One region of the Bacillus sp. KH172YL63 genome, then DNA from elsewhere that is predicted to be linked to it. Evidence: a T-box and tRNA genes for the amino acid it is inferred to sense, from the RefSeq annotation. Region 1 holds a T-box; the other holds one or more tRNA genes.
What was found. The T-box of region 1 lies ahead of leuS (leucine--tRNA ligase). A T-box ahead of a tRNA ligase gene usually reads a tRNA of that ligase, here a tRNA-Leu.
Positions count from the first base shown of each region.

Region 2: it has a tRNA-Leu gene. The T-box ahead of leuS (leucine--tRNA ligase) is inferred to sense a tRNA for this amino acid. The anticodon was not compared.

Region 1 covers NZ_AP022842.1:3,401,304-3,417,243, forward strand. Annotated here, with positions in the region: gene pepV (dipeptidase PepV) at 1-905, opposite strand, end outside; gene KH172YL63_RS17385 (DeoR family transcriptional regulator) at 1,280-1,501, shown strand; gene KH172YL63_RS17390 (pseudouridine synthase) at 1,637-2,356, opposite strand; gene KH172YL63_RS17395 (putative polysaccharide biosynthesis protein) at 2,528-4,147, opposite strand; gene KH172YL63_RS17400 (BaiN/RdsA family NAD(P)/FAD-dependent oxidoreductase) at 4,354-5,616, shown strand; gene KH172YL63_RS17405 (sporulation protein Cse60) at 5,659-5,841, opposite strand; gene KH172YL63_RS17410 (rhodanese-like domain-containing protein) at 6,167-6,481, opposite strand; gene leuS (leucine--tRNA ligase) at 6,647-9,061, opposite strand; T-box leader at 9,142-9,365, opposite strand; gene KH172YL63_RS17420 (3-hydroxybutyrate dehydrogenase) at 9,783-10,559, opposite strand; gene KH172YL63_RS17425 (GntP family permease) at 10,573-11,895, opposite strand; gene KH172YL63_RS17430 (sigma-54 interaction domain-containing protein) at 12,161-13,522, opposite strand; gene KH172YL63_RS17435 (cupin domain-containing protein) at 13,692-14,195, shown strand; gene KH172YL63_RS17440 (MDR family MFS transporter) at 14,442-15,626, opposite strand; gene KH172YL63_RS17445 (glycogen biosynthesis protein GlgD) at 15,764-15,928, opposite strand; gene KH172YL63_RS17450 (YtzC family protein) at 15,925-15,940, opposite strand, start outside.
Region 2 covers NZ_AP022842.1:97,784-113,723, forward strand. Annotated here, with positions in the region: gene lysS (lysine--tRNA ligase) at 1-267, shown strand, start outside; partial or broken gene ltrA (group II intron reverse transcriptase/maturase) at 871-2,132, shown strand; rRNA gene KH172YL63_RS00505 (16S ribosomal RNA) at 2,673-4,220, shown strand; rRNA gene KH172YL63_RS00510 (23S ribosomal RNA) at 4,413-7,347, shown strand; rRNA gene rrf (5S ribosomal RNA) at 7,447-7,563, shown strand; tRNA gene KH172YL63_RS00520 (tRNA-Val) at 7,576-7,651, shown strand; tRNA gene KH172YL63_RS00525 (tRNA-Thr) at 7,678-7,753, shown strand; tRNA gene KH172YL63_RS00530 (tRNA-Lys) at 7,815-7,890, shown strand; tRNA gene KH172YL63_RS00535 (tRNA-Leu) at 7,924-8,008, shown strand; tRNA gene KH172YL63_RS00540 (tRNA-Gly) at 8,017-8,091, shown strand; tRNA gene KH172YL63_RS00545 (tRNA-Leu) at 8,097-8,185, shown strand; tRNA gene KH172YL63_RS00550 (tRNA-Arg) at 8,257-8,333, shown strand; tRNA gene KH172YL63_RS00555 (tRNA-Pro) at 8,339-8,415, shown strand; tRNA gene KH172YL63_RS00560 (tRNA-Ala) at 8,424-8,499, shown strand; rRNA gene KH172YL63_RS00565 (16S ribosomal RNA) at 8,657-10,204, shown strand; rRNA gene KH172YL63_RS00570 (23S ribosomal RNA) at 10,396-13,331, shown strand; rRNA gene rrf (5S ribosomal RNA) at 13,431-13,547, shown strand; gene KH172YL63_RS00580 (CtsR family transcriptional regulator) at 14,505-14,966, shown strand; gene KH172YL63_RS00585 (protein-arginine kinase activator protein McsA) at 14,986-15,534, shown strand; gene KH172YL63_RS00590 (protein-arginine kinase McsB) at 15,531-15,940, shown strand, end outside.

The DNA.
Region 1 (15,940 bases):
AAGAACTCCTTCCCTTGGGAAGTCAGCGGCAGCTGTGTTAAGAAAGCAGCCAGGAACAGGCCGGCATTCTTCCCGTTGTCAGGCTCCATCCCATGTGAAGATACACCTTCCACTTCAAAAATCAGTTCTCCATTTTCGATATAATAGCTTCCCTTGATCTCTTCTTCCTTCATGAAAATCTCGAAATTCTGCACCCATTTCGTATGATCTTCATCGACGAAAAGAACAGCCTTTGCATAATCAGGCACCATATTGTAGCGTCGGCCCGACTCAAAGGAAAGAACCTTGATGCCGGCATCTGCGTCTTCTGCCGTCTTTTTCTGTACCAGATCATAATCAGCGATCCCTTTTTCCGCATGGATGATCGGGAAATCGGCATCCGGGGCAAAGCCGATCGTCGGCATTTCCTCTTTGCTGAAATAGTGATCCACACATCTCCAGTCGCTTTCTTCATCGGTCCCGATGATCATCCGGACACGCTTAGAAAAGTCAGGGTCAAGATCCTTCACGATTTTCATCGCATAATAAGCAGCCATCGTCGGTCCCTTGTCATCGATCGCCCCACGTGCGTAAATCTTCCCGTCCTTCACTTCACCGCCATACGGATCAACACTCCAACCGTCTCCTTCAGGAACAACATCCACGTGACAAAGGATCCCGAGGAGATCCTTTCCTTCTCCAAACTCAAGATGACCTGCAAGATGGTCCACATTTTTAGGAGTAAAGCCGTCTTTTCCACCTAATGTCAAAAGATAATCAAGCGCTTCTTTCACGCCTTTGCCGAGTGGTGCATCATCGGTGGCATTTTCTTCATCCAGCACGCTTTTGATCTGAAGGAACTTCTGTAAGTCCTTTATCAAATCATCTTTCCGCTTCTCCACTTCGTTCATCCAATTTATACTCATTCGGTTACACCTGCTTCATATGTATTTATTTCACTTATCATTTTATACTGTTTGCCGGTGAAATCCAAACGGAAGAAGCCTGCTGCCCGACAGCCCTCAACCTCAGGAAAAATAAAAAATACATATTTTTAGCATTTTCTTCATATTATAGGAATATAGACACGGATTTACCAACGTTAATTGTTTGTAAATTTGGACAATATTCTAGAATTTTTGTCGGATTAGCGTTACAATATACTTGTCTGACATCTAGAGGATAAACTTTTATGAAGAAAAGGGGTTGTCTAAAGCGCATAGTACATATGGTAGCACGTGAGGTGCACAAACGACGATGTAGTCTTTTGCCTTTGGAAAAATGATGAGGGAGTGGTTTTTTGAAACCTTCAACCAATCGTATGCTAACTAGAATCAAAGCTGTATACATGTACATCAACAAGAAAGGTACTGTAACAACCCAAGATCTTGTAGACGAATTTGGCATTACTCCTCGCACCATACAAAGAGATCTCAACGTGTTAGCGTATAACGACCTCGTAGAAAGCCCAAGCCGTGGTCAATGGACAACGACAGAAAAGAAAGTAAAGATGACATCATAAATGAGAAAAGAGCTCAGTACACCCGCAGCTGAAATAGGGATCTGCTTTTTCGGCTGGTTGGCTGATCCGTCTGCGGAGACTGCTCTGACAAATACAAAGACGAAGGCACCCAATCGGGTGCCTTCGTCTTATTCATTATTCAGGCTTAAATTCCTTCAACAGCGTGACTTCCTCTTCCGTCAATTCCCGGTACTCGCCGAGTGCAAGGTCTTCATCAAGCGCAAGCGGTCCCATCGTCATGCGTTTCAGATAGGTGACACGCTTCCCTACACTTTCGAACATCCTTTTCACCTGATGGAATTTACCCTCGGTGATCGTCAATTCGATTTCTGACGTCAAACCGGATTTTAAAATGGTCAGCTCCCCTGGTTTCGTTTCGTAACCGTCGTCGAGTGTCACCCCGTTCTTGAAGGCTTTCACGTCCGCTTTCGTCACCATTCCGTCAATCACCGCAAAATACGTCTTCGGCACATGCCGTTTCGGTGAAAGCAGCTGATGGGATAACTGACCGTCGTTCGTGATCAGCAGGAATCCTTCTGTATCTTTATCAAGTCTCCCGACCGGGAAAGGGTTGAAAATTTGATCTTCCAATTGAAGTAAATCTATCACCGTTTCCTCCCGGCCATCCTCGGTTGCCGAGATGACCCCTGGCGGCTTATTCATCAGGAGGTAGACGTATTCCCGGTACTCGACCGTTTCACCGTAAAGCATGACCGTATCTTTTTCAGTATCAATGTGGATCTTTCCGTCCTTGACGACGTCTCCATTCACCTGAAGACCGCCGTCCTTTAATAATTTCTTCACTTCTTTTCTGCTGCCGTATCCCATATTGGCAAGCATTTTGTCGATTCTCATATATTAAACCTCCATTATTTATTTTGCAGTTTTTAAAGATTCACTATGACCGCTCTATCAACTATTTCTTATTTAAAACGACAGACTCGAGTGATAGAGCAAGTGCACAGTAAAAAGTAACCCCTTGGAAAAGAAAAAGGGATGATCGGCATCCATCATCCCTTTTTTCATTTATCCGATCCGCAGTTTGCTCCGTATCTTCGTCACCCGGTCCCCGAACAATCTGTCGGCCAGTTTGCTCCGAAGGCTGAGGTAGAAATACACGAGCGCCCCCACTCCGCCGCAGATGGCGACAAGCAGGATGGCCTGGAAACCTGATTCCGGATTGAGGAAGTTGACGAGCACGGCGTACAGCGCCAACACAATGACCGCCATCACCCCGTTCAGGGCGCCGATGAACATCGTCCTCCTGAGGATCAAACCGAATTTGTAATTCGCATATTTCTTGATAACGTACAGGTTAATCAGGATTGCGACTGTATAGCCGATCGTTGTCGCAAGCACCGCCCCTTGAGTTTCTAGGAGGCGGATGAGCGGAATGTTCAGGACAAGCTTGAGAAGCAAGCCGACGAGCAGGCTGAAAATCGTGAACTTCTGCTCATCAATTCCTTGAAGGATCGCTGCGGTGACCGCGAATAGCGCGAAAAGGATCGCAACAGGAGCATATGAACGCAAGATGGACGTTCCAAGCATGTCGCTGTGATAAAACAACGTATACATCGGTTCAGCCAGCAGGGCAAGTCCCAACGCAGCCGGCACAGTCAGAAACAACAGGATCTGAAATGTTTGATCGATATTCCGGCGCATCGTTTTCCGGTCACCGCTCGTATATGATGTCGTGATCAGCGGAATCAGCGTCATGGAAAACGCTGTCGCCAATGACACGGGAATAATTACGAGTTTATGGGTGTAAAAATTCAATACGGCAAAGGCGTGATCCGATATTCTCGCGTTCCCGATATCATCCATCGCTGTATTGAAAGTGATTTGATCGACGAGCTGAAACAAAGGATTCGCAAGTCCCACGAAAATGAACGGAATCGAATAGGCGATGATTTCTTTGTACATCGATTTCAGCGATACTTCTTCATTTCCCCGGTCCTCTTCCAGCAGTTCATCGAGATGGGGCTTCCGTTTATACCAATACCAGATCAGCGCCCCGAGACTTGCAAGTCCGCCGACAAACGCTGCAAATGTCGCGACAGAGATAGCTGTCGTGACCGTACCGTCCAAAATGTTCAGTACCACATAAATTCCGCCGAGCAGGAAGACGATGCGGACGATCTGTTCAATCACCTGAGAAACCGCCGTCGGTCCCATAGACTGATGACCCTGGAAGAATCCCCGGATCAAACTCATGAACGGAATGATGATAAGCGCGAAGCTGACGGCCCTGATGACGGTCGTTACCTGGGCAACGGAAATGACCTGCTCATCACTTTTGATTGTCATTTCGGCAAAAATCGGTGCGAAGGCATACATAATGAGGAATGACACAACCCCTGTCAGCGTCATCAGCAAGAGGCCCGATTTAAACAATCTCCTGCCGACCGCATATTCCCCTATGGCATTATATTTTGATACAAATTTCGAAACAGCCAGCGGCACACCCGCAGTGGCCACAGTCAAAAAGATGGTATAGGGTACATATCCATATTGATAAAGAGACGCCCCTTCTTCATGACCTTTAAGCAAATCATCAAACGGTATAACATAAAAAAGACCTAAAAACTTCGAAATAAAGGTCCCTAACGTTAAAATAAACGTTCCTCTTATTAATTTAGACGACATAGTATCCCTCTCTATCTATCCCGCTTCCCTTTTAGACAAACAAGATAGTAACATGCTTAAAAATTTACACACTATCAGTAGTGTACTACTGTACGATTCGAATGACAATTTTTTTCGAATTGTTGTTTTTAATTCCCAACGCATTTAAAATAAGGAGAAACTTCTATTGAACAAGCGAAGTAGCAAAACTAAAAGTTGGTGGAAAAATGGTAAAGAAATATGATGTCATAGTCATAGGCGGAGGACCGTCAGGCTTGATGGCAAGTATCGCAGCCGGAGAGCAGGGCGCAAAGGTCCTTCTTGTAGATAAAGGAACAAAACTTGGCAGAAAGCTCGCCATTTCAGGAGGCGGACGCTGCAACGTGACGAACCGGCTTCCGGTTGAAGAAATCATTAAGCACATCCCTGGGAACGGACGGTTTTTATACAGTGCGTTTTCAGAGTTCAATAACGAAGATATCATCGCTTTCTTCGAGAACCTCGGCATCCGCTTGAAAGAGGAAGATCACGGACGGATGTTCCCTGTTTCAAACAGGGCGATGGATGTCGTGGAAGCACTGCTGAACCGGATGAAGGAATTGAACGTGGACACACGCCTCTCCACAACCGTGGAAGAAGTATTGTACGAAAATGGCCAAACGGCCGGCATCCTCCTGAAAGACGGAGGAACCATCGCCGCGGACGCAGTCGTGATCGCGGTTGGCGGTAAATCTGTCCCCCACACAGGATCAACGGGAGACGGATACCCATGGGCGACAAAAGCCGGGCATACGATCACCAATCTATTCCCGACCGAGGTTCCCCTCACATCGGACGAGCACTTCATCAAGAAAAAAGAGCTCCAGGGTCTCTCATTGCGGAGCATTGATCTCAGCGTTCTGAATCCGAAAGGGAAAAAGATCATCACCCACAAGATGGATATGATTTTCACCCACCTTGGCATTTCAGGTCCTGCAGTGCTTCGCTGCAGCCAATACGTCGTAAAGGCCATGAAGAAATGGAACCTGACCCACGTGGACATGCAGATCGACGCCATGCCAGAGCACAATGAAGAACAACTTTTCCAATCGCTTCACAAACAGGTGAAAGAAGACGGAAAGAAAGCAGCGAAGAATCTGTTCAAAGGACTGGTGCCAGAAAGATACCTGTTATTCCTGCTGGACCGGGCCGACATCGATCAGGATGAAAAAGGAGATCACATCTCCTCTGAAAAAATCCGTCATTTCACTAAGCTTCTAAAACAATTCACGTTCAAAGTGAACGGCACGTTATCGATCGATAAAGCATTCGTGACCGGAGGCGGCGTGTCGGTCAAAGAAATCGAGCCGAAAACGATGGCATCCAAGAAAATGAACGGCCTCTTCTTCTGCGGAGAAGTGCTCGACATCCACGGATACACCGGCGGATACAACATCACATCCGCCCTCGTCACCGGCCGCCTTGCCGGCTTCAATGCCGCTCAAGTGTAAACAAAAAAGGTTGATCCTCATCCCATGAGCGATCAACCTTTTTTATTTCCGATACACGACCATCGCAGAAAAACAATAGATCTGATCCTCCACTTCCTCCGATATGGCCGCAACATGATATTTAATATCCACGATTTTTTTATCATCAAGCTTACTGAGAAAATGGTTCATATCTTTCTCCAAATCTTTCTCATGCTCGTAGTCAAACACCTTTACCTGGATCATGGGGAGACCTCCTTGAATGGTTTTGATACTAGTATTGTCAGAATATTCGTTTTTGAAACAGTGGGAATCGTGGTTTTTTTTGGGGGGGTGGTGATGTGTTGGGGTTCGTTGATGTTTTGGGATTCGCCGATAAATGTTGGATTTCGCCGTTAAAATTGAGAGATCGCCGTTATATTGAATATTTCGCCGATAAAGTCACCTCACGATCAAAATCAGTAGCTCCCTCTCCAGTCACACAGGCGCTTTCATCTGAAAAGATCATTTTACATAAAAAAACACACCCCTTTTTCACCAAAAGAAGTGTGTTTCACAAACTCATTCAACATTATTTCTTTGCAGCTGTTTCACCGGACCAGTTCATCATGCCGCCTTCCATGTTCACCACTTTATAGCCTTGATCCTGCATATAGTGGGCAACGTTTCCGCTGCGGTTACCTGAACGGCAGATAAAGATATATTCTTTCTCTTTATCAAATTGATCCAATGACTCAGGGATTTCACCCATCTTGATATGCTTCGCGCCCGGGATCATGCCCTCTTCTACTTCTTCATCTTCACGAACATCCACCAACAGCAGGTCTTCTCCCTGCTTCAACTTCTGCTCCAACTCATCCGTTGTAATTGTCTTAATATCCATCATCATCTTCCTTTCCACATTCATTCACCATGATTATACCAAAGCCCGTCCCCAGAACAAAAAATTCAGACCAAAAAAGGACAAGAAGAGGGACGGACCTCAACGAAATCCTGTTCTAAAGCGATTTCCGCTTCAAAACAGGCCGTTTTGGAGGTCCGTCCCCAATCATCAGTTTGCGACGATGTTAACTAGTTTGCCTGGTACAGCGATGACTTTGCGGATGGTTTTGCCTTCGATTTGTGTTTTGATTTCTTCGTTTTCCATCGCTGTTTTTTCCAGGTCTTCTTTGTTCATGTCCCGTGGGATCATGACTTTGGCTTTTACTTTACCGTTCACTTGAAGGACGATTTCGACTTCGTTGTCGACTAGCTTCGATTCATCGAATGTCGGCCATGCTTCGTAGGAGATCGTTCCTTCGTGACCAAGCTTGCTCCAAAGTTCCTCTGTCATATGAGGCGCGATCGGAGACAGTAGCTTGATGAAGCCTTCTACATATTCTTTCGGAAGGGTGTCAGCTTTGTATGCATCATTGATGAATACCATCAGCTGTGAAATCCCTGTATTGAAACGAAGTCCTTCGTAGTCTTCAGTCACTTTTTTGACGGTTTGGTTATACGTTTTGTCAAGGGCGCTGTTCGGTACATCCTTCACTTTAGAAGACAGTGATCCGTCCTCTTCCACAAGGAGGCGCCATACACGGTCAAGGAAGCGGCGCGCTCCGTCAAGGCCGTTCGTGCTCCATGCGATGGACGCTTCAAGTGGCCCCATGAACATTTCGTATAAACGAAGGGTGTCTGCACCGTGTGATTCCACGACTTCATCCGGATTGACGACGTTCCCTTTTGATTTACTCATTTTTTCATTGTTTTCACCGAGGATCATCCCTTGGTTGAACAGCTTCTGGAACGGCTCCTTCGTCGGTACTACGCCGATATCGTAAAGGAACTTATGCCAGAAACGTGCGTACAGCAAGTGAAGGACGGCGTGCTCGGCTCCACCGATATACGTATCGACCGGAAGCCAGTCGTCCATTTTCTTCGCATCGGCAAGGGCTTCTTCGTTATGTGGATCAATATAACGAAGATAGTACCAGCAGCTTCCCGCCCATTGCGGCATCGTATTGGTTTCACGACGGCCTTTTTTGCCTGTTTCAGGATCTTCGACGTTCACCCATTCACTGATGTTCGCCAGTGGTGATTCCCCTGTACCGGACGGTTTGATTTCCGTCGTCTTCGGAAGGACAAGTGGAAGCTCACTTTCAGGAACGGTCGATGTCGTACCATCTTCCCAGTGAATGACTGGAATCGGCTCACCCCAGTATCGTTGACGGCTGAATAACCAGTCACGCAGGCGGTATGTCACTTTCTTCGTACCGATGTTTTTCTCTTCTAACCAGGAGATGGCTTTTTCAATCGCTTCTTCCTTCCCTAACCCGTCAAGGAAGCCGGAGTTCACATGATCACCGTCACCTGTGTATGCTTCCTTCTCGATGTCGCCGCCAGCTACGACTTCAACGATTGGAAGATCGAATTCTTTTGCGAACTCATAGTCTCTTTCGTCATGGGCAGGAACGGCCATGATCGCTCCGGAACCGTAGCTCATCAGAACGTAATCAGCGATCCAGATTGGCATTTTCTCTCCATTTGCAGGATTGATTGCATATGCGCCCGTGAATACACCGGTTTTTTCTTTCGCAAGATCTGTACGCTCAAGGTCGCTCTTAGACTTGATTTTGTCGATGTACTCATCCACTTTCGTGCGCTGTTCGTCTGTTGTGATGTCTGCGACAAACGGATGCTCAGGGGCAAGTACCGCGTACGTCGCACCGAAGATTGTATCAGGGCGAGTCGTGAACACGTCGAATGATTTGTCATGTCCGTCGATGGCAAATTTCACTTCTGCCCCTTCAGAACGGCCAATCCAGTTACGCTGCATATCTTTGATGCTTTCAGGCCAGTCGACATCTTCCAGATCTTCTACAAGACGATCTGCATATGCCGTGATCTTCAGCATCCACTGCTTCATCGGACGTCGCTCTACCGGATGTCCGCCGCGCTCACTTTTTCCGTCGATGACTTCTTCGTTCGCAAGTACCGTACCAAGTGCCGGACACCAGTTCACGGCAACTTCGTCCACATAAGCCAAGCCTTTTTTATAAAGCTGGATGAAGATCCACTGTGTCCATTTGTAGTAGCCCGGATCTGTCGTATTCACTTCACGGTCCCAATCATAAGAGAAACCAAGTGATTTAATTTGACGGCGGAACGTATTGATATTTTTCTCTGTGAATTCTGCCGGATCATTCCCTGTATCAAGGGCATATTGCTCTGCAGGCAATCCGAATGCATCCCATCCCATCGGGTGAAGGACATTGTATCCCTGCATACGCTTCATGCGGGAAAGGATGTCTGTTGCCGTAAACCCTTCCGGATGTCCTACGTGCAGACCTGCACCTGATGGATACGGGAACATATCCAGTGCATAGAAATTGGATTTTCCTTCGTCTTCCGTCGCTTTGAACGTTTTGTTTTCTTCCCAATATTGCTGCCATTTCGTCTCAACACTTTTATGATTAAAACTCATATTGAGATCCTCCTTTGATAGTTGAAAGGCCTGGACCTTTCTTTTTGAAAAAAATAAAAAAACTCTCATCCCAAATAAATATTTGGGACGAGAGTTTGTATAGACATTCTCCCGCGGTACCACCCACATTAGTGTACACGCACTCAGCTTCATTCATCCTTAACGCGGAAAACGGCAAGTCTTACTGATTGTTTCACACTTGCAACTCAGCAGGCGAGTTCATGATGTTCCTGGTTGACTTTCACCATCCGTCAACTCTCTAAGGCAGAAAACCGTCATTACTACTCCTGATCAACGTTTCAATATAGATAAACATTATATGTATTCACTATTTTAGTGAAATTTATTCAGAAGCGCAAGCCCATTGTTGTTTTTTTGTGAAACAGGGAGGATGGTGTTGTAGAATAAGACTGTTTTTGTAAACTTTGTACTTTTAAACAAGCGAGATGCGGTTGATTGCAGCGAGAATCAACTGTTCAAGATAAATTGTTACACAATTACAATAAAACCAATTGTTCTCCATGAATACAATGACCACAGCAAAACTACTACTTTGTACCTTTTCTAAATACTCTGTCCCCATCAGCAAAAATTTCTTCAAACCATAGTTTTGACAGACCGATTAGGGTGCACCTTATAGTCTGATAATAACAACAATCTTTACGAAAAGTGCCAGTAAAAAAAAGCAGCCCCCTAAAGAGGCTGCCTCATTCCAAATCTTCTATTGAACCGTGTAACCGCCGTCTAACACGACGGCCTGGCCGGTGATGCCCCTTGCCTGGTCGCTGCAGAGGAACATGGTGTAGTCGGCAATTTCTTTCACGTCCAGCAGCCTTTTTTGCGGGACGAGTGGGTAAATGACTTCTTCGATCACCCGCTCAAGGGGGATATTGCGTGTAGCCGCAAGGTCCCCGAGCTGATTCCGGACAAGCGGGGTGTCGACGTATCCTGGACAGACCGCATTTACCGTGATGCCGTGGGCCGCCGTTTCCAACGCGGCCACTTTCGTCAGTCCGATAACGCCGTGTTTGGCAGAATTATAGGCGGCTTTTCCAGAGAATCCGACAAGGCCGTTAATGGATGCCATATTGATGATCCTTCCCGTTCCCTGCTTCTTCATATGAGGAAGCGCATGTTTGATTGCGACAAACGGCGCTGTAAGCATGACCTTCAGCAGAAGCTCGAATCTTTCAGTCGGAAATTCTTCGATATGGGACACATGCTGCAATCCAGCGTTATTGATGAGGACATCAAGCCTTCCGAAATGTTCTACCGTTTTGTCCAGCGCCTCCTTCAGTTCCTCTTCAGAGGTCACGTCGCACTGCATTCCTATTGCTTCATATCCTTGGGCTTTCAGACTGTCTGCAGCTTTCTCCGCTCCTTCAGCCTGAAGGTCTGTGAGGACGACTCTCGCACCGGAGGCCGCAAATTCCTTTCCGATTTCAAAGCCGATTCCTTGAGCGGCACCTGTGATGAATATTACTTTATCTTTAACCATGAGAACTCCTTTCTTAAATCCCTACTCCAAATGAGAATAATAAAATGGCAAGTGCCAATCCAAGCAGCGGCACGATGACCGTCAAGGCCCCTACAGCGCCGTATGCCTCTCCATGTGTTTCATTACAGATCGATCTGATCGTTGTAACGACATAGCCGTTATGCGGCAGGGAATCCAGCGCACCTGAAGAAATCGCGACAACCCGGTGAAGGGCTTCCGGATTGACGCCCATGTCCACATAGTGGGGTGCAAGAATCGGAAGTGCAATCGCCTGACCGCCCGATGCTGAACCGGTCATACCGGCAATCACACTGACCGCGATTGCTCCGCCGATGAGCGGGGATCCAGGTATATTCGTCATCACCTCGACCGCTGTAGCGAAAGCCGGCACCGCTTTTGCCACCCCTCCGAAACCGACGACGGCCGCCGTGTTCCCGATTGCGATGAGTGCACCGATCGTTCCTTCAGAAACTGCTGACCAGAATCCTTTGAAGTATGCGCGATTCAGCACATACGCAGAAATCACCCCGCCGAGGAGGGCAATGATCAGAGCAGATTGCTTTAATGAATCATGGAAGGAGAACGCCAGAACAAGCACAACCAATAGGGGGATCAATCCCATGAACGGGTTTGGCAGCGCCCTTCCTTCATCAATGACCGGATCCTCTTCCCTCGCCGAGAACCGCTCGCCCTTGTTGACCGCTTTCGTGATCATACGCTTTAACCACCAGTAACCGAATACAGCCATGAAGACGGCCACAATCAAGCTGACCTCCCAACCTGCATAGGGCGTTGTCCCCAAGTGTTCAATCGGGATCCAGTTCTGGATTTCCGGTGAACCGGCCGACGTCATCGTGAAAGTGACCGAACCGAAAGCCAGGGCAGCCGGTATGAAACGTCTCGGCAGATCAGCCTGCTTGAACAAGCTGACAGCCATCGGGTAAACCGAGAAGGCCACAACGAACAAGCTCACCCCACCATACGTCAACACAGCACACGCAAGGACGATGGCAAATACGGCATATTTCATCCCGAGCTTCTCTACGACAAAGCGGGATACACTATCCGCAGCCCCGCTGTCTTCCATCACTTTCCCGAATACAGCACCGAGTAAGAACATCAAATACCAGGCTGCGACAAAGCTTGTGAAACCGGACATATAGTTCGTGACAAGATCCGCTTCCCCTTCCCCCGCCAGCTGCGGGAACAGAGGCATTCCGCTCAGGACCGCGACGAATAAAGCAGATATCGGCCCCACCACGAGGATATTCATCCCCCTCATTGTTAAAAAGATCAATAATAACAGTCCGCCAATCAAACCAATCATACTTAACATGATATTTCCCCCTTTACGTTCAAAAAGTCTTTTTGTAATCGGTTACATTTTTAAACTCTGTACTCCTTTCAAAAAATAGCTCACTCTTATTCATGCAACAATTGTGCCAACTTTCAGATTAATGAACAAACAAGAGAGCGTTGTCACCGAATTCCAGATTTCCGGACTCACAGCTTCAATCAGACACAATATCGCCATTCATTCAGCCAACATAAAAAAGTCCGGAAATTTGGACTACATTCCAGATTTCCGGACTTCTATTTCTTCAAAGAAGTTCATATTTGTGCAATTTTTCATACATACTTGATTTGCTTATGCCCAAGCTCTCCGCCATCTTCCGCTTATCCTGCTGATACGTTTGCAGGCTTTGCTTCAATACGGACCTTTCCGTGTCTTCAATGATTTCTTTCAATGTCTTCGACCCCACGTCAAACCTATTTTCTGTTTTCATATAGGATGGGAGCGATGAAAGGGATACTTCATTGCCGTTGGAAAGATAAATGGAAGCGTTGATGACATTTTCAAGTTCCCTGAGATTACCTGGCCAGCTGTAGGAAAGAAAAGTTTCCATCACCTCTCTTGTAAAGCCATGGATTCTCTTTCCGGAAGTTTTGGTGAATTTCCCCAGGAAGAAAGCGGCCAGTTTCTCGATATCGTCCTTCCGCTCACGGAGAGGCGGGATATGAAAAGGGACGACGTTGATCCGGTAATAGAGATCGCTTCGAAACCTCTTTTCTTCCATCATCTTCTCCAGCGGACGGTTGGTCGCGGCCACAATCCGCACATCTACATGCAGGACCTTAGTCGACCCGACGGCCTCTATCTCCCCGTCCTGCAACACCCTTAGAAGCTTCGCCTGCATGTTCAGGGGCATATCCCCAATTTCATCGAGAAACAACGTCCCTTTATGAGCAAGCTGGAATTTCCCTTTCTTTCCGCCCTTCTTCGCTCCTGTGAATGCGCCCTCCTCATACCCGAATAATTCTGATTCGAGCAGTTGTTCCGGGATCGCAGCACAATTCACTTTTATGAAAGGCTGTCCGCTTCTTTCACTCAGCTGGTGAATGCTGTGGGCAAAAAGCTCTTTTCCCGTCCCGCTTTCCCCTCTGATCAAAACCGATATATCGCTCGGGGCGATCATTTGGGCTTTATCCTTCAATTCAATCATCCCTGGGGATTCACCGATGATGTCATTCAATGAATATTTCACCCCGGTGTTGATGTCTTGTATGTAGCTTTGAATTTTTGACATCATATTTTTCACATGTGTACTCATCTGCATCCATTCACTCGTGTCCCTGAAGATGACCGACCCGAATGCCCCGATCACGGTGCCATCCACCACAATCGGGATGCGGTTGGCGATCATATAGTTCCCTTTAATGTACTGAAGATCGGCCACTTCTTCTTTTCCAGTACGGGCGACAAGGTGCATCCTTGTATTTTCGATCACATTCGTCACATGAGTGCCTATCGCCTTCTCTCTTTCGACCTCGAGGAATTTGCAGTAATTATCATTGATATAGATGATATCTCCTTCGCTGTCCACAACCACCAGCCATTCGAAAGCGTTCTCAAGAATGATTTCAATCATTTCGACCGATACCTTTTTCAGTAAGCTGCTCATTTCCATCCGCCCCCTTCATCTCAAAAAGGAATACCTCATCCTATAGTAGCACATACACTTCCGACAAAAACGGATCTCTTCTGCCATTTTTTTCAATTACTGATGAAGAATGAGTTTATTTAGCGGAGGAAAGGGGAATCTTCTTAACAATGAATGGAGGAATGAAAGGATGAAAATCGCAGAGCTGAAAATTTTTTATTTCGAAGACGATGGAATCATCCCTAATAACCCTGATCTGCCCGTGCTAATTTACCGAAATGCCCTTGATCCTTCTCCTGACGCCGAAAAGATATTCAACCGAAATCATTGGCTCAACAGTTGGACAAATGGAATATATGATTACCACCATTATCATAGCAATGCCCATGAAGTACTGGGCGTCATAAGAGGACAGGCAACGGTCCTCCTCGGTGGTGAAATGGGGGAAGAAGTAACCATCGAACAAGGGGATGTGATCATCCTTCCGGCAGGCACAGGCCATAAATGTTTGTCTGCAAGCGGGGACTTCACAGTGGCAGGCGCCTATCCGGACGGCGTCGAGTCCAATCTTAAAAAAGGGGCTTTGCGGGAACGGCCGAGCGTGTTGATCGACATTAAAAACGTTCCACTCCCTCACCTTGACCCTGTGTTTGGAAACACCGGACCGTTGATAAAATATTGGCTCAAAAAATGATGGTCCAACGTTCCTTCTGATTTTTGATGAAAATAGTCTTGCGTTCTCATAGACCCTGTGCTATTCTAATATAGCGATGAGCTGAATTGTGTAAGTCGAGGATCACGTCCTTGTGACAACAAACGATGTGGCGTTTGCTGATCTCTCGCCTCAATTTTTTGCAAGTGGGCTTCCGTAGGAAACGGGAGCCCTTTTTATATGGTAAAAAACAAACCCCCGGTGGAATCCGGGGGTTTTTCGTTATCTTCAATGATGCAGGGAAGCAGATACGTGCCCCTTCTTTTTTAAAGGCCGGTCGTATTGGCTGCTGATCCATAAGGAAACAGCGAAGAAGGCAATCAGTGTCATAAACAGGATTTGCATGCTGAAGGCATCGACGAGCACCCCGCCGATAAACGGTCCGATCATCCTGCCTCCTGTTGCCGTACTGTTGACGATCCCCTGATAAAAACCTTCTCTCCCCTTTGGTGCAAGGGAGCTTGCAATCGTCGGGACCGCCGGCCAGATGAGCATTTCGCCTATCGTCAGGATGACCATGGCAAGGGCAAAGCCCTGGAATGCATCAGCCACCGATGCAACGCCGAATGATATCATGAAAATCAACGTACCGATCATAATTTGCAGCTTTAAATTGTGTTCGAACTTCTTGATTACTTTTGATAGAAGCGGTTGAGCAAGCACGATCAAGGCACCGTTGATCGTCCATAATAAACTGTATTGCTTCAGGGTGATATTGATTTCCTGCGTGTACGTCGCAATGGTCGACTGCCATTGCACATAACCGACCCAGCACAGTAAATACGCTGCACAAATGAAGAGCAGTGCCTTCAGCTTCGCTTTGTCCCTGATTACTTTGGATTCATTCAAGACAGAGGTGTGACCGTGAACGGAGATGCCCCTGTATCCGAAAAAGGCGATGAAGAAAAAGACGATATACATACTAAGATTGGCAATAAATATATAATGAAATGAAAAGGAAGCGATGAATCCCCCAAGGGCAGCGCCTACTGCCACACCGATATTCTGTGCGACATAGACAGAATTGAAGGCTTTCCGACCGCCTTCCGGCCAAACCGAACCTGCCATGGCGTACATGGATGGAAAAACGATCCCGGAACCAAATCCGACAATCGTCAAGAAGATGACGTAATAAGGCCACCCCTGCCACACATTCATGCCGATCAAGGCCATCAGGGTGATAGTGATGCCCGTTAAAATCGAACGATATCCCCCGACTTTATCAAAAAGGGTACCCCCGATCAGATTACCGATGACACTTGCCCCGGCATTCAGCATCAGGACAAATCCTGCGACAGAAAGAGATTTCCCTAAATTTTCATGAAGGTAAATCGTATTCAGCGGCCATAAAAAAGAAGCCCCTGTCACATTGACCATCATCCCAATCACAAGCAGCCACAATGATTTTGGCATAACCATGCCCCCTCCCCATTTATTTCGAGTCCCAAAAGAATTTTACTCCTTTTGAAAGAAGGGAGCAACCATTATTTATTACCCATATCCATCAAAAATCCAGGGGTCCCGTGAAGGCCCCCTGGATCAATCGGCAATTATTTTCCGTTATGATGATCTGACCTGACCGGTTGCCCCTGTTTCTCATAACGCTGTTTCGCTTCCTTCACAGGATTCCGTTCGGCACCGAATTCCGTATCCAGCTTCCGGAAATCACTGCGGGTCTTTTGTTCAGGGTTGTTTTGATTCGATCTTGTCGTCAATGTAATTTACCT
Region 2 (15,940 bases), 950 kb from region 1:
ATCGTAGGTCGTGAGCACGCGAACGCCTTCACTGAGCTTAATGATCCAATCGATCAAAGAGAACGCTTTGAAGCACAGCTGAAAGAACGTGAGCAAGGAAACGACGAAGCCCACATGATGGACAATGACTTCATCGAGGCGCTTGAGTACGGTATGCCGCCAACAGGTGGACTTGGAATCGGAATCGACAGACTTGTCATGCTGTTAACGAACTCTCCGTCCATCCGTGACGTTTTACTATTCCCGTTGATGCGTCATCGTGACTAATCATATATATGAAGAAACAGCAGCGTCTGACGAACCGCTGCTGTTTTATTGTGCGCCCGGCATGGGTGTGATCTATAGGGTGAGAGTCCCGAGCCGTGAAGACAGTTGTAGCGGTTAGCTTAACGCAAGGGTGTCCGGGGTGACCTGGAATCTGAAGGAAGCGGGCGGCAAACCTCCGGTCCGAGGAACACGAATCTCATATAAGGCTTGTTGCACTGGATGAGTCTGCAATACAAGATGAAGTCCGAACTGTCGAAGGTGCAGAAAGTAAATGAGGCGGATAGATGGAGGGAAAGATTACACTCTTACCCGGGGAGATCTGGCGGATACGCCTTGAACACTTGGTAACCGGAGAAGCGATTCTCCGCTGAACCGCCAGAAGTCAGCCGAGGTCATAGTACCGGCTTTTCTCGAGGAAGCCGGGAAGGACTGAACAATCAAGAGAGTGTCACGACCTGGCTCATGGTAACTGAGAGACTCACAGACAATCTGAAAAGAGCTGTCCATTTAGAGGTAACGGTGAATTCCGTGAGGGCTGGTGGAAGTGTGAGGCAGGGCCATCGAAAGAGGAAACGTGACACACGAAGGAAAGGAATATCAGTGATGTTGATGAATATGATTCTGTCTAAACCGAATATGCTTGAAGCACTGAAACGTGTAGAACGTAATAAGGGAAGCCATGGCGTGGATGATATGCCCGTACAAAACCTGCGATCGCATATCATGCGCGAATGGCAGTCGATTCGCAAGAATCTCCTTGGGGGAACCTACAAGCCGGGCCCGGTACGTCGAATCGAAATCCCGAAACCAGACGGCGGCGTCCGGTTGTTAGGCATCCCAACGGTGACAGACCGTATGATTCAACAATCAATTGCCCAGATACTCTCCGGGATATACGAGCCGACCTTCTCTGATCATAGTTATGGGTTCCGACCAAATCGGAGTGCCCATGACGCCGTTAGAAAAGCGAAGATGTATATCCGGGAAGGATATCGCTGGGTTATCGATATAGATTTAGAGAAATTCTTTGACAGAGTGAATCATGATAAGCTCATGGGTCTTCTGGCGAAGAAAGTAAAGGACAAAGCACTTCTGAAACTGATTCGTTCTTACCTCAATGCAGGAATTATGATAGAAGGTGTAAAGGTGAAAAGTGAGGAAGGTACGCCACAGGGCGGACCTCTCAGTCCATTGCTTTCTAACATCATTTTGAATGAACTGGACCAGGAATTAGAGAAACGGGGCTACGCTTTATACGGTACGCAGATGATTGTAATATCTTTGTCCGTTCGCCAAAAGCCGGTAACCGGGTGATGACTTCAGTGACAACGTTTCTTGAGAAGAAACTTAAACTGAAGGTAAACCGAAAGAAATCTGCGGTGGACCGACCTTGGAGAAGAACGTTCCTTGGCTTTAGTTTTACATCAAATCGCAAACCAAAAGTCAGAGTGGCCTCCAAAAGTATAAAACGGTTAAAACAGAAAATCCGCTCTCTAACTTCCAGATCTTCAGGATGGTCGATGGAGGTTCGAATCAGAAAGCTGAACCAATATTTAATGGGATGGATCGGCTATTTTCAGCTGGCTGATACACACAGCTTCCTAAAATACCTGGATGCATGGATCAGAAGAAGATTGCGAATGTGTCTGTGGAAGCAGTGGAAACTGCCGAAAACTAAAGTCCGTAACCTCATTGCGCTCGGCGTTCCAAAATGGAAGGCGTATGAATGGGGAAATACCCGGAAGGGATATTGGAGGATCGCACAAAGTCCAATACTACACAGAACCCTTGGCAATTCCTTTTGGAATCGCCAAGGGCTCCTAAGTCTTATCGATAGGTATGAAAGTCTTCGTCAATCATCTTGATTGAACCGCCGTATACCGATTGGTACGTACGGTGGTGTGAGAGGTCGGGGATTAATCATCCCCTCCTACTCGATTATATCCGGGAGTGGGGGAAGCATGGATCTCAGGGAATGATTGTTCAATTGTAAAACAAAAAGGTTATGTATTTATAAGGTTGTAAGCGGACCTGAAGAAACCGGGCTCTTCCATTACTTTACATAAGGATCATGCCGGCGAATGGAAGGGGATCATATGACGGTCTCCATAGAGTGCAGGTGATAGAGGGACAATGGGAAAGATATTTCAATTAAATTAAAAAAAGTTTAAAATAACCCTTGCGCCCCCTTTGGTATGGTGGTATAGTAATATCTGTTGCCGCGAAACGCGTCACACAAACGAAAAAACTTTTAAAAAAAGTTATTGACTTTAACGAGTTGATAATGTAACATTGTAAGGGTCGCTTCAAGAGAAGCACTTACACATTGAACCTTGAAAACTGAACAAAACAAGACAATACGTCAACGTTAATTCTAGATTTATTTTAAAGAGCTATTCAAACTTTTATCGGAGAGTTTGATCCTGGCTCAGGACGAACGCTGGCGGCGTGCCTAATACATGCAAGTCGAGCGGATTGATGGGAGCTTGCTCCCTGATATCAGCGGCGGACGGGTGAGTAACACGTGGGTAACCTGCCTGTAAGATCGGGATAACTCCGGGAAACCGGGGCTAATACCGGATAATTCATTCCCTCGCATGAGGGAATGTTGAAAGGTGGCTTTTAGCTACCACTTACAGATGGACCCGCGGCGCATTAGCTAGTTGGTGAGGTAACGGCTCACCAAGGCGACGATGCGTAGCCGACCTGAGAGGGTGATCGGCCACACTGGGACTGAGACACGGCCCAGACTCCTACGGGAGGCAGCAGTAGGGAATCTTCCGCAATGGACGAAAGTCTGACGGAGCAACGCCGCGTGAGTGATGAAGGTTTTCGGATCGTAAAGCTCTGTTGTTAGGGAAGAACAAGTGCCGTTCGAATAGGGCGGCGCCTTGACGGTACCTAACCAGAAAGCCACGGCTAACTACGTGCCAGCAGCCGCGGTAATACGTAGGTGGCAAGCGTTGTCCGGAATTATTGGGCGTAAAGCGCGCGCAGGTGGTTCCTTAAGTCTGATGTGAAAGCCCACGGCTCAACCGTGGAGGGTCATTGGAAACTGGGGAACTTGAGTGCAGAAGAGGAAAGTGGAATTCCAAGTGTAGCGGTGAAATGCGTAGATATTTGGAGGAACACCAGTGGCGAAGGCGACTTTCTGGTCTGTAACTGACACTGAGGCGCGAAAGCGTGGGGAGCAAACAGGATTAGATACCCTGGTAGTCCACGCCGTAAACGATGAGTGCTAAGTGTTAGGGGTTTCCGCCCCTTAGTGCTGCAGCTAACGCATTAAGCACTCCGCCTGGGGAGTACGGTCGCAAGACTGAAACTCAAAGGAATTGACGGGGGCCCGCACAAGCGGTGGAGCATGTGGTTTAATTCGAAGCAACGCGAAGAACCTTACCAGGTCTTGACATCCTCTGACAACCCTAGAGATAGGGCTTTCCCCTTCGGGGGACAGAGTGACAGGTGGTGCATGGTTGTCGTCAGCTCGTGTCGTGAGATGTTGGGTTAAGTCCCGCAACGAGCGCAACCCTTGATCTTAGTTGCCAGCATTCAGTTGGGCACTCTAGGATGACTGCCGGTGACAAACCGGAGGAAGGTGGGGATGACGTCAAATCATCATGCCCCTTATGACCTGGGCTACACGTGCTACAATGGACGGTACAAAGGGCTGCAAGACCGCGAGGTTTAGCCAATCCCATAAAACCGTTCTCAGTTCGGATTGCAGGCTGCAACTCGCCTGCATGAAGCTGGAATCGCTAGTAATCGCGGATCAGCATGCCGCGGTGAATACGTTCCCGGGCCTTGTACACACCGCCCGTCACACCACGAGAGTTTGTAACACCCGAAGTCGGTGAGGTAACCTTTGGAGCCAGCCGCCTAAGGTGGGACAGATGATTGGGGTGAAGTCGTAACAAGGTAGCCGTATCGGAAGGTGCGGCTGGATCACCTCCTTTCTAAGGAAGATTTAACAAAAACGTTTGACAGTCGAAGTTTTGTTCAGTTTTGATGGTTTAATAATCATCAAAACTTTTGTCTCTTCTGAGACAGAAATTTGTTCTTTGAAAACTAGATAAAGATAAATTGATAGTCAAGAAATTACCGAGTATCGCCATTTTAGGTTTTAAACCTTATGTAACAACCAATTCGGTTAAGTTATGAAGGGCGCACGGTGGATGCCTTGGCACTAGGAGCCGACGAAGGACGGGACTAACACCGATATGCTTTGGGGAGCTGTAAGTGAGCTTTGATCCAGAGATTTCCGAATGGGGAACCCATTGTTCGTAATGGAACAATATCCATACTTGAATACATAGAGTATGGAAGGCAGACCCAGGGAACTGAAACATCTAAGTACCTGGAGGAAGAGAAAGCAATTGCGATTCCCTGAGTAGCGGCGAGCGAAACGGGATGTAGCCCAAACCAAGAGGCTTGCCTCTTGGGGTTGTAGGACACTCTATACGGAGTTACAAAGGAATGAAGTAGACGAAGAAGTCTGGAAAGGCTCGTCAAAGAAGGTAACAACCCTGTAGTCGAAACGTCATTCCCTCTTGAGTGGATCCTGAGTACGGCGGAACACGTGAAATTCCGTCGGAATCTGGGAGGACCATCTCCCAAGGCTAAATACTACCTAGTGACCGATAGTGAACCAGTACCGTGAGGGAAAGGTGAAAAGCACCCCGGAAGGGGGAGTGAAATAGAACCTGAAACCGTGTGCCTACAAGTAGTCAGAGCCCGTTAACGGGTGATGGCGTGCCTTTTGTAGAATGAACCGGCGAGTTACGATCCCATGCAAGGTTAAGTTGATAAGACGGAGCCGCAGCGAAAGCGAGTCTGAATAGGGCGAATTGAGTATGTGGTCGTAGACCCGAAACCAGGTGATCTACCCATGTCCAGGATGAAGTTCAGGTAACACTGAATGGAGGTCCGAACCCACGCACGTTGAAAAGTGCGGGGATGAGGTGTGGGTAGCGGAGAAATTCCAATCGAACTTGGAGATAGCTGGTTCTCTCCGAAATAGCTTTAGGGCTAGCCTCATGTGTAAGAGTCTTGGAGGTAGAGCACTGTTTGGACTAGGGGCCCTCATCGGGTTACCGAATTCAGACAAACTCCGAATGCCAAAGACTTATCCATGGGAGTCAGACTGCGAGTGATAAGATCCGTAGTCGAAAGGGAAACAGCCCAGACCACCAGCTAAGGTCCCAAAGTATACGTTAAGTGGAAAAGGATGTGGAGTTGCTTAGACAACCAGGATGTTGGCTTAGAAGCAGCCACCATTTAAAGAGTGCGTAATAGCTCACTGGTCGAGTGACTCTGCGCCGAAAATGTACCGGGGCTAAACGTATCACCGAAGCTGTGGATTGACACCTTTAGGTGTCAGTGGTAGGAGAGCGTTCTAAGGACTGCGAAGCTAGACCGTAAGGACTGGTGGAGTGCTTAGAAGTGAGAATGCCGGTATGAGTAGCGAAAGATGGGTGAGAATCCCATCCACCGAATGCCTAAGGTTTCCTGAGGAAGGCTCGTCCGCTCAGGGTTAGTCGGGACCTAAGTCGAGGCCGATAGGCGTAGACGATGGACAACAGGTTGATATTCCTGTACCACCTCTTTTCCGTTTGAGCAATGGGGGGACGCAGGAGGATAGGGTAAGCGCACTGCTGGATATGTGCGTCTAAGCAGTTAGGCTGATGATGAGGCAAATCCCGTCATCGCGAAGGCTGAGCTGTGATAGCGAGCGAATTATAGTAGCGAAGTTCCTGATTCCACACTGCCAAGAAAAGCCTCTAGCGAGGAAAAGGTGCCCGTACCGCAAACCGACACAGGTAGGCGAGGAGAGAATCCTAAGGTGAGCGAGAGAACTCTCGTTAAGGAACTCGGCAAAATGACCCCGTAACTTCGGGAGAAGGGGTGCTCTGGTAGGGTGCAAGCCCGAGAGAGCCGCAGTGAATAGGCCCAGGCGACTGTTTAGCAAAAACACAGGTCTCTGCGAAGCCGTAAGGCGAAGTATAGGGGCTGACGCCTGCCCGGTGCTGGAAGGTTAAGAGGAGTGCTTAGCGCAAGCGAAGGTGCGAATCGAAGCCCCAGTAAACGGCGGCCGTAACTATAACGGTCCTAAGGTAGCGAAATTCCTTGTCGGGTAAGTTCCGACCCGCACGAAAGGCGTAACGATCTGGGCACTGTCTCAACGAGAGACTCGGTGAAATTATAGTACCTGTGAAGATGCAGGTTACCCGCGACAGGACGGAAAGACCCCGTGGAGCTTTACTGTAGCCTGATATTGAATTTTGGTACAGCTTGTACAGGATAGGTAGGAGCCTTGGAAACCGGAGCGCCAGCTTCGGTGGAGGCATCGGTGGGATACTACCCTGGCTGTATTGAAATTCTAACCCGCGCCCCTTATCGGGGTGGGAGACAGTGTCAGGTGGGCAGTTTGACTGGGGCGGTCGCCTCCTAAAGAGTAACGGAGGCGCCCAAAGGTTCCCCTCAGAATGGTTGGAAATCATTCGCAGAGTGTAAAGGCACAAGGGAGCTTGACTGCGAGACCTACAAGTCGAGCAGGGACGAAAGTCGGGCTTAGTGATCCGGTGGTTCCGCATGGAAGGGCCATCGCTCAACGGATAAAAGCTACCCCGGGGATAACAGGCTTATCTCCCCCAAGAGTCCACATCGACGGGGAGGTTTGGCACCTCGATGTCGGCTCATCGCATCCTGGGGCTGTAGTCGGTCCCAAGGGTTGGGCTGTTCGCCCATTAAAGCGGTACGCGAGCTGGGTTCAGAACGTCGTGAGACAGTTCGGTCCCTATCCGTCGTGGGCGCAGGAAATTTGAGAGGAGCTGTCCTTAGTACGAGAGGACCGGGATGGACGCACCGCTGGTGTACCAGTTGTCTTGCCAAAGGCATCGCTGGGTAGCTATGTGCGGAAGGGATAAGTGCTGAAAGCATCTAAGCATGAAGCCCCCTCGAGATGAGATTTCCCATCACGTAAGTGAGTAAGATCCCTAGAAGATGACTAGGTAGATAGGTCAGAGATGGAAGCATGGCGACATGTGGAGTTGACTGATACTAATCGATCGAGGACTTAACCACAAAGAGTCATATTTATATGAACAATCGGCTGATATTCGGCTTTCTTGACATCAATTCTTTATCTAGTTTTGAAGGAACAAACCTTCAATTAAATATTCGTCTGGTGATTATGGCGAAGAGGTCACACCCGTTCCCATGCCGAACACGGAAGTTAAGCTCTTCAGCGCCGATGGTAGTTGGGGGATCTCCCCCTGTGAGAGTAGGACGTCGCCAGGCGATACATATTTCGGAGGATTAGCTCAGCTGGGAGAGCATCTGCCTTACAAGCAGAGGGTCGGCGGTTCGATCCCGTCATCCTCCACCATTTTTTATTTCCAAAGAATTAAATATGCCGGTGTAGCTCAACTGGTAGAGCAACTGACTTGTAATCAGTAGGTTGGGGGTTCAAGTCCTCTTGCCGGCACCATTTTGGTTTTTTTATTTTGTCTCATTTTTCATAAAATCTTATACATCTCGGTTTAAAACGAGAGCCATTAGCTCAGTTGGTAGAGCATCTGACTTTTAATCAGAGGGTCGAAGGTTCGAATCCTTCATGGCTCACCATTATTTTTATGTAAGTTCAATGACTTACAATTTGCGGGTGTGGCGGAATTGGCAGACGCACCAGACTTAGGATCTGGCGCCGCGAGGCGTGGGGGTTCAAGTCCCTTCACCCGCACCATTTACTTCGCGGAAGTAGTTCAGTGGTAGAACACCACCTTGCCAAGGTGGGGGTCGCGGGTTCGAATCCCGTCTTCCGCTCCATACTAGCCGGGGTGGCGGAACTGGCAGACGCACAGGACTTAAAATCCTGCGGTAGGTGACTACCGTACCGGTTCGATTCCGGTCCTCGGCACCATTGATTTTTGCGCAAGCAAAATATCTTACCATAAGGTGCTTTAAAAAGTAACAAAACAACAATTACATCTTGCGCCCGTAGCTCAATTGGATAGAGCGTTTGACTACGGATCAAAAGGTTAGGGGTTCGACTCCTCTCGGGCGCGCCATATTTCGGGAAGTAGCTCAGCTTGGTAGAGCACTTGGTTTGGGACCAAGGGGTCGCAGGTTCGAATCCTGTCTTCCCGACCACTTCATACGGGGCCTTAGCTCAGCTGGGAGAGCGCCTGCTTTGCACGCAGGAGGTCAGCGGTTCGATCCCGCTAGGCTCCACCAAAAAGTTTTTTAAAAAAGTCATTGACACACATTAAGAGTTAATGATATGATAGTCAAGTCGCTTCAAGAGGAGCGCATTGAACCTTGAAAACTGAACAAAACAAGACAATACGTCAACGTTAATTCTAGATTTATTTTTAAAGAGCTATTCAAACTTTTATCGGAGAGTTTGATCCTGGCTCAGGACGAACGCTGGCGGCGTGCCTAATACATGCAAGTCGAGCGGATTGATGGGAGCTTGCTCCCTGATATCAGCGGCGGACGGGTGAGTAACACGTGGGTAACCTGCCTGTAAGATTGGGATAACTCCGGGAAACCGGGGCTAATACCGGATAATTCATTCCCTCGCATGAGGGAATGTTGAAAGGTGGCTTTTAGCTACCACTTACAGATGGACCCGCGGCGCATTAGCTAGTTGGTGAGGTAACGGCTCACCAAGGCGACGATGCGTAGCCGACCTGAGAGGGTGATCGGCCACACTGGGACTGAGACACGGCCCAGACTCCTACGGGAGGCAGCAGTAGGGAATCTTCCGCAATGGACGAAAGTCTGACGGAGCAACGCCGCGTGAGTGATGAAGGTTTTCGGATCGTAAAGCTCTGTTGTTAGGGAAGAACAAGTGCCGTTCGAATAGGGCGGCACCTTGACGGTACCTAACCAGAAAGCCACGGCTAACTACGTGCCAGCAGCCGCGGTAATACGTAGGTGGCAAGCGTTGTCCGGAATTATTGGGCGTAAAGCGCGCGCAGGTGGTTCCTTAAGTCTGATGTGAAAGCCCACGGCTCAACCGTGGAGGGTCATTGGAAACTGGGGAACTTGAGTGCAGAAGAGGAAAGTGGAATTCCAAGTGTAGCGGTGAAATGCGTAGATATTTGGAGGAACACCAGTGGCGAAGGCGACTTTCTGGTCTGTAACTGACACTGAGGCGCGAAAGCGTGGGGAGCAAACAGGATTAGATACCCTGGTAGTCCACGCCGTAAACGATGAGTGCTAAGTGTTAGGGGTTTCCGCCCCTTAGTGCTGCAGCTAACGCATTAAGCACTCCGCCTGGGGAGTACGGTCGCAAGACTGAAACTCAAAGGAATTGACGGGGGCCCGCACAAGCGGTGGAGCATGTGGTTTAATTCGAAGCAACGCGAAGAACCTTACCAGGTCTTGACATCCTCTGACAACCCTAGAGATAGGGCTTTCCCCTTCGGGGGACAGAGTGACAGGTGGTGCATGGTTGTCGTCAGCTCGTGTCGTGAGATGTTGGGTTAAGTCCCGCAACGAGCGCAACCCTTGATCTTAGTTGCCAGCATTCAGTTGGGCACTCTAGGGTGACTGCCGGTGACAAACCGGAGGAAGGTGGGGATGACGTCAAATCATCATGCCCCTTATGACCTGGGCTACACGTGCTACAATGGACGGTACAAAGGGCTGCAAGACCGCGAGGTTTAGCCAATCCCATAAAACCGTTCTCAGTTCGGATTGCAGGCTGCAACTCGCCTGCATGAAGCTGGAATCGCTAGTAATCGCGGATCAGCATGCCGCGGTGAATACGTTCCCGGGCCTTGTACACACCGCCCGTCACACCACGAGAGTTTGTAACACCCGAAGTCGGTGAGGTAACCTTTGGAGCCAGCCGCCTAAGGTGGGACAGATGATTGGGGTGAAGTCGTAACAAGGTAGCCGTATCGGAAGGTGCGGCTGGATCACCTCCTTTCTAAGGAAGATTTACTAAAACGTTTGACAGTCGAAGTTTTGTTCAGTTTTGATGGTTTAATTATCATCAAAACTTTTGTCTCTTCTGAGACAGAAATTTGTTCTTTGAAAACTAGATAAAGATAAATTGATAGTCAAGAAATTACCGAGTATCGCCAATTTAGGTTTTAAACCTTATGTAACAACCAATTCGGTTAAGTTATGAAGGGCGCACGGTGGATGCCTTGGCACTAGGAGCCGACGAAGGACGGGACTAACACCGATATGCTTTGGGGAGCTGTAAGTGAGCTTTGATCCAGAGATTTCCGAATGGGGGAACCCATTGTTCGTAATGGAACAATATCCATACTTGAATACATAGAGTATGGAAGGCAGACCCAGGGAACTGAAACATCTAAGTACCTGGAGGAAGAGAAAGCAATTGCGATTCCCTGAGTAGCGGCGAGCGAAACGGGATAGCCCAAACCAAGAGGCTTGCCTCTTGGGGTTGTAGGACACTCTATACGGAGTTACAAAGGAATGGGGTAGACGAAGAAGTCTGGAAAGACTCGTCAAAGAAGGTAACAACCCTGTAGTCGAAACGTCATTCCCTCTTGAGTGGATCCTGAGTACGGCGGAACACGTGAAATTCCGTCGGAATCTGGGAGGACCATCTCCCAAGGCTAAATACTACCTAGTGACCGATAGTGAACCAGTACCGTGAGGGAAAGGTGAAAAGCACCCCGGAAGGGGGAGTGAAATAGAACCTGAAACCGTGTGCCTACAAGTAGTCAGAGCCCGTTAACGGGTGATGGCGTGCCTTTTGTAGAATGAACCGGCGAGTTACGATCCCATGCAAGGTTAAGTTGATAAGACGGAGCCGCAGCGAAAGCGAGTCTGAATAGGGCGAATTGAGTATGTGGTCGTAGACCCGAAACCAGGTGATCTACCCATGTCCAGGATGAAGTTCAGGTAACACTGAATGGAGGTCCGAACCCACGCACGTTGAAAAGTGCGGGGATGAGGTGTGGGTAGCGGAGAAATTCCAATCGAACTTGGAGATAGCTGGTTCTCTCCGAAATAGCTTTAGGGCTAGCCTCATGTGTAAGAGTCTTGGAGGTAGAGCACTGTTTGGACTAGGGGCCCTCATCGGGTTACCGAATTCAGACAAACTCCGAATGCCAAAGACTTATCCATGGGAGTCAGACTGCGAGTGATAAGATCCGTAGTCGAAAGGGAAACAGCCCAGACCACCAGCTAAGGTCCCAAAGTATACGTTAAGTGGAAAAGGATGTGGAGTTGCTTAGACAACCAGGATGTTGGCTTAGAAGCAGCCACCATTTAAAGAGTGCGTAATAGCTCACTGGTCGAGTGACTCTGCGCCGAAAATGTACCGGGGCTAAACGTATCACCGAAGCTGTGGATTGACACCTTAAGGTGTCAGTGGTAGGAGAGCGTTCTAAGGACTGCGAAGCTAGACCGTAAGGACTGGTGGAGTGCTTAGAAGTGAGAATGCCGGTATGAGTAGCGAAAGATGGGTGAGAATCCCATCCACCGAATGCCTAAGGTTTCCTGAGGAAGGCTCGTCCGCTCAGGGTTAGTCAGGACCTAAGTCGAGGCCGATAGGCGTAGACGATGGACAACAGGTTGATATTCCTGTACCACCTCTTTTCCGTTTGAGCAATGGGGGGACGCAGGAGGATAGGGTAAGCGCACTGCTGGATATGTGCGTCTAAGCAGTTAGGCTGATGATGAGGCAAATCCCGTCATCGTGAAGGCTGAGCTGTGATAGCGAGCGAATTATAGTAGCGAAGTTCCTGATTCCACACTGCCAAGAAAAGCCTCTAGCGAGGAAAAAGGTGCCTGTACCGCAAACCGACACAGGTAGGCGAGGAGAGAATCCTAAGGTGAGCGAGAGAACTCTCGTTAAGGAACTCGGCAAAATGACCCCGTAACTTCGGGAGAAGGGGTGCTCTGGTAGGGTGCAAGCCCGAGAGAGCCGCAGTGAATAGGCCCAGGCGACTGTTTAGCAAAAACACAGGTCTCTGCGAAGCCGTAAGGCGAAGTATAGGGGCTGACGCCTGCCCGGTGCTGGAAGGTTAAGAGGAGTGCTTAGCGCAAGCGAAGGTGCGAATCGAAGCCCCAGTAAACGGCGGCCGTAACTATAACGGTCCTAAGGTAGCGAAATTCCTTGTCGGGTAAGTTCCGACCCGCACGAAAGGCGTAACGATCTGGGCACTGTCTCAACGAGAGACTCGGTGAAATTATAGTACCTGTGAAGATGCAGGTTACCCGCGACAGGACGGAAAGACCCCGTGGAGCTTTACTGTAGCCTGATATTGAATTTTGGTACAGCTTGTACAGGATAGGTAGGAGCCTTGGAAACCGGAGCGCCAGCTTCGGTGGAGGCATCGGTGGGATACTACCCTGGCTGTATTGAAATTCTAACCCGCGCCCCTTATCGGGGTGGGAGACAGTGTCAGGTGGGCAGTTTGACTGGGGCGGTCGCCTCCTAAAGAGTAACGGAGGCGCCCAAAGGTTCCCCTCAGAATGGTTGGAAATCATTCGCAGAGTGTAAAGGCACAAGGGAGCTTGACTGCGAGACCTACAAGTCGAGCAGGGACGAAAGTCGGGCTTAGTGATCCGGTGGTTCCGCATGGAAGGGCCATCGCTCAACGGATAAAAGCTACCCCGGGGATAACAGGCTTATCTCCCCCAAGAGTCCACATCGACGGGGAGGTTTGGCACCTCGATGTCGGCTCATCGCATCCTGGGGCTGTAGTCGGTCCCAAGGGTTGGGCTGTTCGCCCATTAAAGCGGTACGCGAGCTGGGTTCAGAACGTCGTGAGACAGTTCGGTCCCCTATCCGTCGTGGGCGCAGGAAATTTGAGAGGAGCTGTCCTTAGTACGAGAGGACCGGGATGGACGCACCGCTGGTGTACCAGTTGTCTTGCCAAAGGCATCGCTGGGTAGCTATGTGCGGAAGGGATAAGTGCTGAAAGCATCTAAGCATGAAGCCCCCTCGAGATGAGATTTCCCATCACGTAAGTGAGTAAGATCCCTAGAAGATGACTAGGTAGATAGGTCAGAGATGGAAGCATGGCGACATGTGGAGTTGACTGATACTAATCGATCGAGGACTTAACCACAAAGAGTCATATTTATATGAACAACAGGCTGATATTCGGCTTTCTTGACATCAATTCTTTATCTAGTTTTGAAGGAATAAACCTTCAATTAAATATTCGTCTGGTGATTATGGCGAAGAGGTCACACCCGTTCCCATGCCGAACACGGAAGTTAAGCTCTTCAGCGCCGATGGTAGTTGGGGGATCTCCCCCTGTGAGAGTAGGACGTCGCCAGGCAAATAGTAGGAAAGAGTAGCTCTTTAGGGGGCTGCTTTTTTTGTGTTGGTTTTTGGGAGTGGGGGCTTCCGGGGTTGGTGATAGAGCTCGAGTTGGATGGTAGTGGGAGTACAAGAAGATTGAAGACGTGATGGAGTGAAGAAGATCTTTGTTCAGTTCTCCGTAGAGGGATTTGAAGATTAGTCGCAGCTTTAGCGCGGATGATAGATTGGGTGCGGTATTAGACTGTGGGGTGGCGCCAGGCGAATAGTTCAGAAGGGTAGCTCTTTGAGAGATACTCTTTTTTGGTTGGTGTGGATGTGGGGAGGGGGAATGGTAGGAGAGAGGGGAGGCCTCCGGGGAAGGGACGTTGTAAGAAAGTGTGGATTTAGTAAATTGGTAAGTTTGAGTCAACACATTTTAGTGACGAAATGGGTAATATTGTTAAACGACGCATAAACCAAGTAAAGAGACGCATAAATGAAAAAAACGACGCAAAAACCTCTGAAAATGACGCAAATAACCCTAAAAGAGACGCATAAACCTTGTGAAATGACGCAATCAGCATGAGTGACCTTCTTAAAATAGCTCCCAATACCATGAAAATCAGTAACATCTAATGTCCCCATCCTGGGTTTCACCGTAAATTCGAAGAATAACCCTTCTATATGGTTGATTTTTAACAGAAAGGGTAACCAATTCTAATAAAAAAGCCATCCCTCTCATTTAAATCTTCTCCCAGCCCGCACAACGGAGTGGAAACTTACTATACTTATTAAAATAGGTCGGAAGTCAGACCCCCAGATCAACACCCCATCCCGCCATCCCCCAAAAACTCAAAAATCCCCACCCCCCCACGTTTAAAACCTCCCAAAAACAGGAAAACTTCTAAGGGTAAACTTCATAATTGCAAAGTTGATTTCCCGGTTGTATAATTATAGTCAAATATAGTCAAAGTCAAAATGAGGAGGAGGTTTGATGAGGAACATTTCCGACATCATTGAAAATTATTTGAAGAACGTGTTAGAAGTGAGTGAACGTGAGATCGTCGAGATTAAAAGGAGCGAGATCGCTGATAAGTTTCAATGTGTTCCTTCTCAAATTAATTATGTCATCAATACCCGCTTTACGATTGAACGTGGATATGTAGTGGAGAGTAAGCGGGGTGGCGGAGGCTACATCCGGATCATGAAGGTGAAGGCTCACGATCAAGTTCACTTGATTGATCAGCTTGTTTCTTTGATAACGCAAATGATCAGTCAAAATACGGCGGCTGATATTGTGTTTAGATTGGTTGAAGAAGAGATCATTTCCGAGAGAGAAGCGAAGATCATGCTGAGTGTGATGGATCGATCGGTCATCATGGTGGATCTGCCTGAAAGGGATGTACTGAGAGGAAGGATGCTCAGGGCGATGCTTGATACTTTGAAATATGAGTAAGTGTTGAGGAGTGAGAGGGATGGTGTGTCAAGACTGCAATGAAAGACCTGCAACCCTTCATTTTACAAAGGTGGTCAATGGGGAAAAGACGGAGGTTCATTTATGTGAGCAGTGCGCGCAGGATAAAGGTGACATGTTCATGTTTGATTCTAATCCTGGGTTTTCTGTGAACAATCTATTGGCAGGTCTCCTTAATATATCCCCTGCATTTAAGCAGGCAAAGGAAGCTGAAATTCCTAAGGCAGAAGTACTTCAATGCAAGAAATGTAAGATGACGATTCATCAGTTTATCAATGTAGGAAGATTTGGCTGTGCCCATTGTTATGAGACGTTCAAAGACGAGTTGACGCCTTTGTTAAAGCGTGTTCACAGTGGAAATGTTGAGCATCATGGCAAGGTTCCGGAACGGATGGGCGGCGCCATTCATTTGAAAAAGAAAATTCAACAGCTGAAATCGGAACTGCAGAAGATGATAGTGGATGAAGAGTTTGAAAAAGCAGCTGAGATCAGAGATGAAATCCGCTCCCTGGAGAAAGAAATCAAGAAAGAAGGGGGAGAGCAGGAATGAGTCTTGAAAAGTTCTTGAGTAATGCTGTCAGTTCGTGGATGAGTGAAGAGGGACCGAACTCAGATATTGTCCTCAGTTCGAGGGTGAGACTTGCAAGGAACCTGACTGATTTCCGTTTTTCTACTTTATATTCTTCAGAAGAAGCCAAAGAGATTGTGGAGCGTGTGAAGGATAAACTCTCTTTTTACCCGAAAGAGCTCGGGGAATTGGAATTTTTACCGACAAGTGAGATTCAGCCCCTCCAAAAGAGGGTATTGATGGAGAAACACCTTATTAGTCCCAACCTGGCAGAGGATACGAATGATGGGGCAGTCCTTTTATCAAATGAGGAAGATGTCAGCATAATGGTAAACGAAGAGGACCATATTCGAATACAGTGTTTATATCCCGGTTTGCAATTGAAGGA